Regions from separate parts of the Streptomyces sp. NPDC034085 genome, predicted to be linked through region 3. Evidence: predicted binding sites of a transcription regulator. Region 3 holds the regulator's gene; each other region holds the start of a gene.
The links. Region 3 encodes HrcA, which represses chaperone genes, less so after heat shock. Its sites were predicted from a motif close to TTNGCACTCNGNNNNNCNGAGTGCNAA; they were not measured.

Region 1 (4,155 bases), on a different contig from region 3:
CCAGGGCAAGCGCACCGTCACCCACAGCGTCGTGGGCAAGGACCGCGAAGCCGACGACCACTACGTGGACATGGTCGAATTCCCCTCGTACGAAGACGCCATGAAGAACTCTCAGCTCCCGGAAACGGACAGGATGTTCCAGGAGATGATGTCCCTCTGCGAGGGGATGCCCACCTTCACCAACCTGGACGTCGTCCGTGACGAGCACCTCAACACGCGGCTCGCGAACCGCATGTTCGAGGAGATGGCGATGAAGGGCGACATGTCGGTCGCCGACGAGATCTTCGCGCCGGACTACCGCGACCACGACATCGGGAACCCCCAGGACAAGACCGGTCCCGAAGGAATGCGCGAGGACGTCGAGATGTGGCGGGGCGGCTTCGACTTCACCTTCACCCGCAACGCGCAGATGGCCCAGGACGACTACGTCACCACGCTGTGGACCTGGGAGGGCACCCACAAGGGCGAGTTCATGGGCATCGCCCCGACCGGCAAGAGCTGCACGATGACCGGTACGACCGTCTTCCGCTGCGAGGACGGAATGATCAAGGAAGGCTGGTGGCACTACGACGCCATGGGCCTCATGAAGCAGCTGGGCGCCATGTAGCCGCAACGCCGCACGCGCAAAGGCCCTGGTCACCACCGCTCGGCAGTGGTGACCAGGGCCTTTTCACGCGTCGGGCGCGAAGGGCTGCGCGTCAGGCGTCAGCCCGCGGGCCTCAGTGGCTGTGGCCGTGACCGTGGCCGTGACCGGCCTCGGCCTCTTCCTCGGCCGGCTTCTCGACGACCAGGGTCTCGGTCGTGAGCAGCAGGGAGGCGATGGACGCGGCGTTCTCCAGCGCGGAGCGGGTGACCTTGACCGGGTCGATGACGCCGGCCTTGACCAGGTCGCCGTACTCGCCGGTGGCGGCGTTGAAGCCCTGGCCCTTGTCGAGCTCGGCGACCTTCGAGGTGATGACGTAGCCCTCGAGGCCGGCGTTCTCGGCGATCCAGCGCAGCGGCTCGACCGCGGCGCGGCGGACGACCGCGACACCCGTGCCCTCGTCGCCGGCCAGGCCGAGGTTGCCCTCGAGGACCTTGACGGCGTGGACGAGCGCGGAGCCACCGCCGGAGACGATGCCCTCCTCGACCGCGGCGCGGGTCGCCGAGATGGCGTCCTCGAGGCGGTGCTTCTTCTCCTTCAGCTCCACCTCGGTGGCGGCGCCGACCTTGATGACGCAGACGCCGCCGGCGAGCTTCGCCAGGCGCTCCTGCAGCTTCTCGCGGTCCCAGTCCGAGTCCGTGGACTCGATCTCGGCCTTGATCTGGTTGACGCGGCCCGCGACGTCAGCGGCGTTGCCGCCACCGTCGACGATGGTCGTGTCGTCCTTGGAGATGGTCACGCGGCGGGCGGAGCCCAGCACGTCCAGACCGGCCTGGTCGAGCTTGAGGCCGACCTCCTCGGCGATGACGGTGGCACCGGTGAGGGTCGCCATGTCCTGGAGCATCGCCTTGCGGCGGTCACCGAAGCCGGGGGCCTTGACCGCGACCGCGTTGAAGGTGCCGCGGATCTTGTTGACGACGAGGGTGGAGAGGGCCTCGCCCTCGACGTCCTCGGCGATGATCAGCAGCGGCTTGGAGCCACCCGCCTGGATGACCTTCTCCAGCAGCGGCAGGAGGTCCTGGATGGAGGAGATCTTGCCCTGGTTGATCAGGATGTACGGGTCGTCGAGGACGGCCTCCATACGCTCCTGGTCGGTGACCATATAGGGGGAGAGGTAGCCCTTGTCGAAGGCCATGCCCTCGGTGAACTCGAGCTCCAGGCCGAAGGCGTTGGACTCCTCGACGGTGATGACACCGTCCTTGCCGACCTTGTCCATCGCCTCGGCGATGAGCTCGCCGACCTGGGCGTCCTGCGCGGAGAGCGCGGCCACGGCGGCGATGTCGGACTTGTCCTCGATCGGGCGGGCGGTCGCGAGGAGCTCCTCGGACACGGCCTTGACCGCGGCGTCGATGCCCTTCTTCAGGGCGGCCGGGGAGGCGCCGGCGGCGACGTTGCGCAGACCCTCGCGGACCAGCGCCTGGGCCAGCACGGTCGCGGTGGTGGTGCCGTCACCCGCGATGTCGTTGGTCTTGGTCGCCACCTCCTTCACCAGCTGCGCGCCCAGGTTCTCGTACGGGTCGTCCAGCTCGACCTCGCGGGCGATGGTGACACCGTCGTTGGTGATGGTGGGGGCGCCGAACTTCTTGTCGATGACGACGTTGCGGCCCTTGGGGCCGATCGTCACCTTGACCGTGTCGGCAAGCTTGTTGACGCCGCGCTCGAGGGCGCGACGGGCGTCCTCGTCGAACTTCAGGATCTTCGCCATGGGAGCGGTTCAGCCCTCTCGAAAAATCGGGTTTAACGAACCGCGCCCCTCGCCGCCCGGCAAATCAGCGGGGTGACCAGGGGCGCAGCTCAAGCAAACTTCGTGAAGCGAATTACTTCTCGACGATCGCGAGCACGTCGCGAGCCGAGAGGACGAGGTACTCCTCGCCGCTGTACTTCACTTCGGTGCCGCCGTACTTGCTGTACAGCACGATGTCGCCGACGCTGACGTCCAGCGGGAGACGCTGGCCGTCCTCGAAGCGGCCCGGGCCCACCGCGAGGACGACGCCCTCCTGGGGCTTCTCCTTCGCGGTGTCCGGGATGACCAGGCCGGAGGCCGTGGTCTGCTCGGCGTCGAGCGGCTGGACCACAATGCGGTCCTCAAGCGGCTTGATGGCAACCTTGGAGCTGGCGGTCGTCACGATCCGACCTCCCCCTTCGGAGATCCGGGGTTAACTGTCTGAGGTGGCGACCAGGTCGATCCGTCGTCGCGGGTGCCGGACCTGCCTGTCGCTGTGTTGGCACTCACCAGGGGCGAGTGCCAGGTGCGAGACTATTCCGGCGATTAGCACTCGGTCAAGCGGAGTGCCAACACGGACCGTCGGTTCCACGTATTCCGGCCGCCGAACCCCCCGTTCGGCTGAACACCGACCCTCCGGGCCCGTCCGCCGGGCAAGGAACCACAGCGGGGGTGTGAACGTCTTAGACGATATGAAGATAAAGCGCCGCAATGCCGAGCAGAACGGCCCCAGGTCGACCGCTGCGACGACCCCGGCCGCTCCGGGCGGCGCACCGTCTTCTCCTCCCCCTCCCCCCGCGCGTTCATCCGCCCCGCCGCCGCCCCCTCCGCAGCCGGAGGCGGGCGCCCTCGCCGGCGGCGGCGTCCCGTGCGCGGCCTGAGGCCCCTGACGGTGGCGGGCGCCCGCCGCCGCACCGAAGCGCTGCTGCTGCTCCTGGTCATCGGCATCGCCGTGTTCGGCCACGTCAGCGCCGGGCTGGCCATGAACGGCGAGCTGCCGCAGCACCTCACCAGCTTCGTCATCAGCATGACGCTGCTGTCCCTGGTGGGACACCTGGGCATCCGCCGGTTCGCGGCGTACGCGGATCCGCTGGTCTTCCCGCTCGCCATGCTGCTGACGGGGCTCGGGCTGGTGCTGATCCACCGGCTCGACCAGGGCTACATCGAGCGCTGGGACTCGACGGCCAACGCGCCCGACCAACTGCTGTGGACGGTGGTCGGGGTCGCCGCCTGCCTCCTCGTGGTGGCGCTGCTGCGGGACCACCGGCTGCTCCAGCGCTTCATCTACATCACCATGGCCGTCGCGCTGGTGCTGCTGATCGCCCCCGCGTTCTTCGGCGCGGACACGTACGGCGCGAAGCGCTGGATCATCCTGTTCGGTTTCTCGCTCCAGCCCGGCGAGTTCGTGAAGATCATGATCGCTGTCTTCTTCGCCGGCTACCTGGTCGTCCACCGGGACTCGCTGGCCCTGACGGGCCGCAGGTTCCTGGGCGTGCGGCTGCCCCCCATGCGCCAGCTCGGACCGATCATCACGGTGTGGATCCTGTCGCTGCTCGTCCTGGTCTTCGAGCGCGACCTCGGCACGTCGCTGATCTTCTTCGGCGTCTTCGTGGTGATGCTGTACGTCGCCACCGAGCGCACCAGCTGGATCGTGTGCGGCCTGCTCATGGCGGCGGCGGGGGCCTTCGTGGTGGGTTCGACCGAACCCCACGTCAAGGCGCGCGTCGCGGCCTGGCTGAACCCACTGGCGATCTACTCGCCGAACCCTCCGCCGGGCCTGAACTCGGAG
Region 2 (4,155 bases), on a different contig from region 3:
GTACGCCGCGTACGCCGCTCTCCTCGGTCAGCCGGCGCACCTCCTCGACGGACTGCCCCCGGAACACCCCGACGGTCAGCACCCCGTCCGGCACCCGCGCGGCCAGCTCCCGGGCCTCGGCGGCGCCGATGGTCCGGGGGCTGCCGGGCGCGAAGACGAACCCGACGGCGTCGGCCCCGGCCTCCACGGCCACGTCGACGTCGTGCGCGGTCTTCAGCCCGCAGATCTTGACGAACAGATCGCTCATGCCCCCAGTCAACCAAAGCCCGGGGACCGATGGTGATCCGTCCCGGCAGCCGGGCACCGCCGTCCGTCTCCGGGAACGCCCGAGGGCGGCACCCCGCCGGGGGTGCCGCCCTCGTTCGAGAACAGCCGATCAGCCAGGGGCCGATCAGAAGTCCATGTCACCGCCCGGCATGCCGCCGCCCGCGGGGGCACCGGCCTTCTCGGGCTTGTCGGCGATGACGGCCTCGGTGGTCAGGAAGAGCGCGGCGATGGACGCGGCGTTCTGCAGGGCGGAGCGCGTGACCTTCGCCGGGTCGATGATGCCCTCGGCGATCATGTCGACGTACTCGCCGGTCGCGGCGTTCAGACCGTGGCCGACGGCCAGGTTGCGCACCTTCTCGACGACGACGCCGCCCTCGAGACCGCCGTTGACGGCGATCTGCTTCAGCGGGGCCTCCAGCGCGAGCTTCACGGCGTTGGCGCCGGTCGCCTCGTCACCGGTGAGCTCGAGCTTCTCGAAGACCGAGGAGGCCTGGAGCAGGGCCACGCCACCACCGGCGACGATGCCCTCCTCGACGGCCGCCTTCGCGTTGCGCACGGCGTCCTCGATGCGGTGCTTGCGCTCCTTGAGCTCGACCTCGGTCGCGGCACCGGCCTTGATGACGGCCACGCCGCCGGCCAGCTTCGCGAGGCGCTCCTGGAGCTTCTCGCGGTCGTAGTCCGAGTCGGAGTTCTCGATCTCGGCGCGGATCTGGTTGACGCGGCCCTGGACCTGGTCGCTGTCACCGGCACCGTCGACGATGGTGGTCTCGTCCTTGGTGATGACGACCTTGCGGGCGCGGCCGAGCAGGTCGAGACCGGCGTTCTCCAGCTTGAGGCCGACCTCCTCGGAGATGACCGTACCGCCCGTGAGGATGGCGATGTCGCCGAGCATGGCCTTGCGGCGGTCGCCGAAGCCCGGGGCCTTGACGGCGACGGACTTGAAGGTGCCGCGGATCTTGTTGACGACCAGGGTCGACAGGGCCTCGCCCTCGACGTCCTCGGCGATGATCAGCAGCGGCTTGCCGGACTGCATGACCTTCTCCAGGAGCGGCAGCAGGTCCTTGACCGAGCCGATCTTGGAGTTGACGATCAGGATGTACGGGTCGTCCAGGGACGCCTCCATACGCTCCATGTCGGTGGCGAAGTACGCCGAGATGTAGCCCTTGTCGAAGCGCATGCCCTCGGTGAGCTCCAGCTCCAGACCGAAGGTCTGGGACTCCTCGACGGTGATGACGCCTTCCTTGCCGACCTTGTCCATGGCCTCGGCGATGAGCTCGCCGATCTGGGTGTCGGCGGCGGAGATGGAGGCCGTGGAAGCGATCTGCTCCTTGGTCTCGACATCCTTGGCCTGGGCCAGCAGGGCAGCGGAGACGGCCTCGACGGCCTTCTCGATACCGCGCTTGAGGGCCATCGGGTTGGCACCGGCGGCCACGTTGCGCAGGCCCTCGCGGACGAGCGCCTGGGCGAGGACGGTGGCGGTGGTCGTACCGTCGCCGGCGACGTCGTCCGTCTTCTTGGCGACTTCCTTGACCAGCTCGGCGCCGATCTTCTCGTACGGGTCCTCGAGCTCGATCTCCTTGGCGATGGAGACGCCGTCGTTGGTGATCGTGGGCGCGCCCCACTTCTTCTCAAGGACGACGTTGCGACCCTTGGGGCCAAGGGTGACCTTGACGGCGTCGGCGAGCTGGTTCATGCCACGCTCGAGACCGCGCCGGGCCTCCTCGTTGAACGCAATGATCTTGGCCATCTGAAGTGGTCCTCCAGGACTGGGGTTCCCCCTACGCCGCCAGGCGTGAGGGGAGGGTGGATTGCTCCGGACCGCGCCCGCGCCCGCGACGGACGGCCTGCGGACCCGGCGGTTCCTTCCCGCCGGACCCTGCGGGCCTCACCGGCCCGGTCCTCGTCTGAGTAGCACTCTCACCAGGAGAGTGCTAACGCCAATGATTAGCACTCGACCCCCGCGAGTGCAAGCGGCTTCGGGCAACACGCAGGCGACCTGGGGCCGACACACAGGAGGGGCCCGCATCCCTGTCCAGGATGTGGGCCCCTCATGCGTGTGTGCGAGCGTCGGTGGCCGATCGCGCTTCGACTCAGCCGGCCGCGAGCTTGACCATGTCAGCCTGCGGACCCTTCTGGCCCTGCGAGATCTCGAACTCGACCCGCTGACCCTCTTCAAGGGTGCGGTACCCGTCCATCTGGATGGCGCTGTAGTGGACGAACACATCCGCACCACCGTCGACCGCGATGAAGCCGTAGCCCTTCTCCGCGTTGAACCACTTGACGGTGCCCTGAGCCATGCCTAACTCCCCTATTACTGGCCCTTGCGCGGGACCGCACTTCGCGGTCCCGGGTCAGAACTTGCGCCGGAACGCCTCGACCGCGGCTGAATGTATCCGCACCGGTGCTGTCAGCAACAGGTCAATCCGCCGAGAAATCTGGACACACGGAAAGCTTGAAATAGAGTGAAAATTTGCAGTATTCCAGGGCAACTCGGGCCAGACAAGCGGCACCAAAGGCCCAAAAGGCACGCGCATGTTGACTCAATGTCAACCATCCGGCGGCCCGCTCATATGCGGCGGGCAAGAACAGCGGAGGGGACTGCCCAACTCTACCGCGCCCAATCAAGCAGAATTGCCCCCTCCGCTTATTAGCGGAGGGGGCAATTCTGTTTATGAAAGGTCAGCGCGACACCCGCGCGTCAGCAGCCGCCGGCGACGGCGGGGATGATCGAGACGCCCGCGCCGTCCGGCGTCGCCGTCTGCAGGCCGCCCTCGAAGCGCACGTCGTCGTCGTTGACGTAGACGTTCACGAAGCGGCGCAGCTTGCCCTGGTCGTCCAGGACGCGCGCGGCGATGCCCGGGTGGTTCTGCTCCAGGGAGTCGATGACCTCGGCGAGGGTCGCGCCCTCGGCCGGGACCTCGGCGGCGCCGCCGGTGTAGGTGCGCAGGATGGTGGGGATGCGGACGTTGACGCTCATGGCGCTACCGCCTTTCCGGGTGTCGGAGGGAAGGGTCAGGCCAGCCCGGCGGCGCGGAACGCGTCCAGGCTCGGGCGGATGGTGGCGGTCTGCCCGGTGTCCCCGGACACCGCCTCCAGGGTCTTGAGGCCGTCACCGGTGTTCAGGACGACGGTGGTCAGCGCCGGGTCGAGCAGCCCGTTCTCGATGAGCTTCTTCGTCACGCCGACGGTCACGCCGCCCGCGGTCTCGGCGAAGATGCCCTCGGCCCGCGCGAGGATCTTGATGGCCTCGACGACCTGCTCGTCGGTGACGTCCTCGACGTAGCCGCCGGTGCGCCGCGCGATGTCCAGGACGTACGGGCCGTCCGCCGGGTTGCCGATGGCCAGCGACTTGGCGATGGTGTTCGGCTTCTGCGGGCGGACCACGTCGTGGCCGGCCTTGAAGGCGGTCGAGACCGGGGAGCAGCCCTCGGCCTGGGCGCCGAAGATCTTGTAGGGCTTGTCCTCGACCAGACCGAGCTTGATCAGCTCCTGGAGGCCCTTGTCGATCTTCGTCAGCTGGGAGCCGGACGCGATCGGGACGACGATCTGGTCGGGCAGCTGCCAGCCGAGCTGCTCGCAGATCTCGTACGCCAGGGTCTTGGAGCCCTCGCCGTAGTAGGGGCGCAGGTTGACGTTGACGAAGCCCCAGCCCTCGCCCAGCGGGTCGCCGATGAGCTCGGAGCAGAAGCGGTTGACGTCGTCGTAGTTGCCCTCGATGCCGACGAGGTCGCCGCCGTAGACACCGGCCATGACGACCTTGCCCTGCTCCAGGTCGTGCGGGATGAACACGCAGGAGCGGAATCCGGCCCGGGCGGCCGCGGCGCCGACGGCGCCGGCCAGGTTGCCGGTGGAGGAGCAGGAGAGGGTGGTGAAGCCGAAGGCGCGGGC
Region 3 (4,155 bases):
CGGGTGACCTGCGAGACCTCACCGCGGCCGCGGCACATGTCACACGTCTGCGCCGAGGTGCCGGGGGCGGCGCCCTCGCCGGAGCAGGTGGTGCAGACGACGGCCGTGTCGACCTGGATGTCCTTGGTCGTGCCGAAGGCGGCCTCGTCCAGTTCCAGGTCCAGGCGGATCATGGCGTCCTGGCCGCGGCGGGTCCGCGAGCGCGGGCCGCGCTGCGAGGCCTGCCCGAAGAAGGCGTCCATGATGTCGGAGAAGTTGCCGAAGCCGCCCGCGCCGAAGCCGCCCGCGCCGCCACCGCCGCCCGAGGAGGACAGCGGGTCGCCGCCGAGGTCGTAGACCTGCTTCTTCTGCGGGTCCGAGAGCACCTCGTAGGCCGCGTTGATCTCCTTGAAGCGCTCCTGCGTCTTCGGGTCCGGGTTCACGTCCGGGTGGAGTTCACGCGCGAGGCGGCGGAAGGCCTTCTTGATCTCGTCCTGCGATGCGTCGCGGCGTACGCCGAGTACGGCGTAGTAGTCCGTGGCCACTTACGACTCCGCCAGGATCTGTCCGACGTAACGTGCCACTGCGCGTACCGCTCCCATCGTTCCGGGGTAGTCCATGCGGGTCGGTCCGACCACGCCGAGTTTGGCGACTGCTTCGCCGCCCGAACCGTAGCCGACGGACACGACCGACGTGGAGTTGAGCCCCTCGTAGGCGTTCTCGTGCCCGATCCGTACGGCCATCCCCGACTCACCGGCCTCGCCGAGCAGCTTGAGGAGCACGACGTGCTCCTCGAGTGCTTCGAGCACCGGCCTGATCGTCAGGGGGAAGTCATGTCCGAAGCGCGTGAGGTTGGCGGTGCCGCCGATCATCAGCCGCTCCTCCGCCTCCTCCGCCAGCGTTTCGAGAAGGGTCGCGATGACGGCCTTGACGGTCGCCCTGTCGTCGATCTCGAACGACTCCGGAAGGTCCTGCACCAGCTGCGGCACGTCGGTGAACCGACGGCCGACGACCCTGCTGTTGAGCCGCGCCCGCAGGTCGGCGAGGGAGTTCTCGCCGAAGGGGGTCTGGGTGTCGACCATGCGCTGCTCGACCCGCCCGGTGTCGGTGATCAGTACGAGCATCAGCCGGGCCGGGGCCAGCGACAGCAGCTCGACGTGCCGGACGGTGGAGCGGGTCAGCGAGGGGTACTGGACGACGGCGACCTGGCGGGTGAGCTGCGCGAGCAGCCGTACCGTGCGGCCGACGACGTCGTCGAGGTCGACGGCGCCGTCCAGGAAGTTCTGGATGGCGCGGCGCTCGGGCGTCGACAGCGGCTTGACGCCCGCCAGCTTGTCGACGAACAGCCGGTAGCCCTTGTCGGTGGGGATCCGGCCGGCGCTGGTGTGGGGCTGCGCGATGTAGCCCTCCTCCTCCAGCACGGCCATGTCGTTGCGCACGGTGGCGGGCGAGACGCCGAGGCGGTGGCGTTCCGTGAGGGCCTTGGAGCCGACGGGCTCCTCCGTCCCGACGTAGTCCTGGACGATGGCGCGCAGTACCTCGAGTCTGCGTTCACTGAGCATCGCGCACACCTCCGGATGCGTGTCGGTCTCGGTCGTGGCCGCCGTGGCCGGTCCTGGCTGGCTGGCACTCAGCGGGTGGGAGTGCCAGAGATCCCCCGGTCAGTGTACGGCCGGGTAGTAGTCCGGGGGCAAGGGCGGCCCGCCAGGGTAGCGTCGCCGCATGGACGTGCGTTGGGAAGAGGCGGGCTGGGAACGGGTCACCGGACGGGTCGGCAGGCGGCGGCTTCCGGTGTGGGACTGCACCGTGGGGCTGGTGGTGGGGGACGATTCGGTGCTGCTGGTCGACCCCGGATCGAGTGTGTGCGAGGGCGCGGGGGTGCGGGCCGAGGCGGAGCGGCTGACGGGCCGGCGCGTGACCCATATCGCATTCACCCACGGACATTTCGACCACGTACTGGGCGGTGCGGCCTTCGCGGGCGCCGAGTTCTACGGTGCGGTCGGCCTGGACCGGCAGCTGTCGACCCCGACGGGCCGGGAGGAGGTACGGGCGAGCGCGGTCCGGCACGGGCTGGCGGAGGCGGAGGCCGCCGAGGCGGCGGACCTGCTCCAGGCGCCCCGGCACCTGGTGTCGGGCGAGTGGACGCTCGAGCTGGGCGGGGTGCAGGTGCTGCTGGCCAACGTGGGGCCCGCGCACTCCCAGCACGACCTGGCCGTCTTCGTGCCGGGCGAGCGGGAGGCGGTGTTCTGCGGGGACCTGGTCGAGGAGTCGGGCGAGCCCCAGGCCGGCCGGGACGCGGTGCCGGGCCAGTGGCCCGCCGCGCTGGACCGGCTGCTGGCCCTGGGCGGCGACGACGCGGTGTACGTGCCGGGTCACGGAGCGCTGGTCGACGCGGGCTTCGTGCGTGCGCAACGCGCCACACTGGCGGCCCGGTTCGGCGTGTCGCGGGTGTGAGGGCGGCGGCTCTCCTAGGGTCGGCCGGATGCGTGAGTACTCCCCCGACCTGACCCCGCAGTGGAAGCGCGCCAAGGCCGTGCCGGAGGTGCCGGCCGACCCGGACCTGGTGGTCGAGGTGGCGGGTACGGACTTCTGCGGCGCGGTGGTGGCCTGCGAGGCGGGCACGGTGACCCTGGAGGACCGGTTCGGCAAGCGGCGCGTGTTCCCGCTGGAGCCGCGCGGATTCCTGCTGGACGGCGCGGTGGTGACCCTGGTCCGCCCGTCACGGGCGCCCGCCGCGCCCGCCAGGACCGCCTCGGGCTCGGTGGCCGTCCCGGGTGCGCGGGCCCGGGTGGCGCGGGCGGGGCGGATCTACGTGGAGGGGCGGCACGACGCCGAGCTGGTCGAGCGGGTGTGGGGCGACGACCTGCGGATCGAGGGGGTGGTCGTGGAGTACCTGGAGGGCGTCGACGACCTCGCGGCGGTGGTCGCGCAGTTCGCCCCGGGTCCGGACGCCCGGCTGGGGGTGCTGGTGGACCACCTGGTGCCGGGCTCGAAGGAGTCCCGCATCGCGGCCTCGGTGACCGGGCCGGACGTGCTGGTCGTGGGCCACCCGTACGTGGACGTCTGGCAGGCGGTGAAGCCGTCCGCGCTGGGCATCCGGGCGTGGCCCGAGGTGCCGCGCGGCCAGGACTGGAAGACGGGCGTCTGCCGGGCCCTGGGCTGGCCGCCGAACACGGGGGCCGCCTGGCAGCACATCCTGTCGCGGGTGTCCTCGTACCGGGACCTGGAGCCGACGCTGCTCGGCCGCGTCGAGGAGCTGATCGACTTCGTCACGGCGCCCTGAGGCGCGGCACGCCGAGGGCACCGCACTCTGAGGCACGGCACGCAGAGGCACGGCACGCCGAGTCACCGCGCACCGCCGGACTCGCCCACCTTCGAGTGACAGTACGTGTGCGGAGCGCCACGAAGGGCAAGGGTGCTCACCATGATCACCTTTGCTCTGCGGCAGCGCGCCGTCCTCGCCGCGACCGTGCTCGCCGCCGCCCTGCTCCCGCCCGCCTCCGCCTCGGCCACGGCGCAGGCCGCCCCGGCGAACTCCTGTCCGCGGGTGACCGACCACCTCTTCGCCGCGGCGGACAAGACCGTCGTGGTGGAGCGCATCACCCCGTCGCCGTCCTGGCGGATCAACTGCAAGCAGCTCTACCGCTCCGACGGCCGTCCGCCGTCGGTGGTCTTCGAGGAGGGCTTCAAGCCGAAGGCGCCCCTGGACGGCCAGTACGACATCGAGCAGTACGTGCTGGTCAACCAGCCCTCCCCGTACGTGTCGACCACCTACGACCACGACCTGTACAAGACCTGGTGGAAGAGCGGCTGGAACTACTACATCGACGCCCCGGGCGGGGTGGACGTCAACCAGACCATCGGCGACACCCACAAGTACGCCTCCCAGGCGGAGGTCGCCTTCCCCGGCGGCATCGACCGCTCCTTCATCGTCGCGGTGTGCCCGGTCGACAAGACCTCCAAGACCGAGATCATGGACGAGTGCCAGGACAACCCGCACTACAAGCCCTGGCGCAACAGCTGGCCGAGCTGACCCCGCCCGTCCGCCGGGACCTGGTCAGTCGACCAGGTCCCGCACCACCGCGTCGGCCAGCAGCCGCCCGCGCAGCGTCAATACCGCCCGCCCCGCCCCGTACGGTCCAGCCTCCAGGAGGCCGTCGGTGAGGGCGCGGCGGG

Region 1: the regulator HrcA is predicted to act here: its motif matches at 2,913-2,939, upstream of groES (co-chaperone GroES).
Region 2: the regulator HrcA is predicted to act here: its motif matches at 2,176-2,202, upstream of groL (chaperonin GroEL).

Annotation. Positions count from the first base shown of each region.
Region 1 is NZ_JBVISL010000002.1:231,169-235,323, reverse strand. It holds gene ACZ501_RS06350 (ester cyclase) at 1-607, shown strand, start outside; gene groL (chaperonin GroEL) at 720-2,348, opposite strand; gene groES (co-chaperone GroES) at 2,461-2,769, opposite strand; gene ACZ501_RS06335 (FtsW/RodA/SpoVE family cell cycle protein) at 3,235-4,155, shown strand, end outside.
Region 2 is NZ_JBVISL010000011.1:80,293-84,447, reverse strand. It holds gene ACZ501_RS29675 (phosphoribosylanthranilate isomerase) at 1-247, opposite strand, end outside; gene groL (chaperonin GroEL) at 392-2,014, opposite strand; gene ACZ501_RS29665 (cold-shock protein) at 2,358-2,564, opposite strand; gene ACZ501_RS29660 (ubiquitin-like small modifier protein 1) at 2,966-3,244, opposite strand; gene thrC (threonine synthase) at 3,280-4,155, opposite strand, start outside.
Region 3 is NZ_JBVISL010000001.1:712,307-716,461, forward strand. It holds gene dnaJ (molecular chaperone DnaJ) at 1-524, opposite strand, end outside; gene hrcA (heat-inducible transcriptional repressor HrcA) at 525-1,541, opposite strand; gene ACZ501_RS03370 (MBL fold metallo-hydrolase) at 1,702-2,433, shown strand; gene ACZ501_RS03375 (DUF3097 domain-containing protein) at 2,462-3,262, shown strand; gene ACZ501_RS03380 (ADP-ribosyltransferase) at 3,404-4,012, shown strand; gene hemW (radical SAM family heme chaperone HemW) at 4,037-4,155, opposite strand, start outside.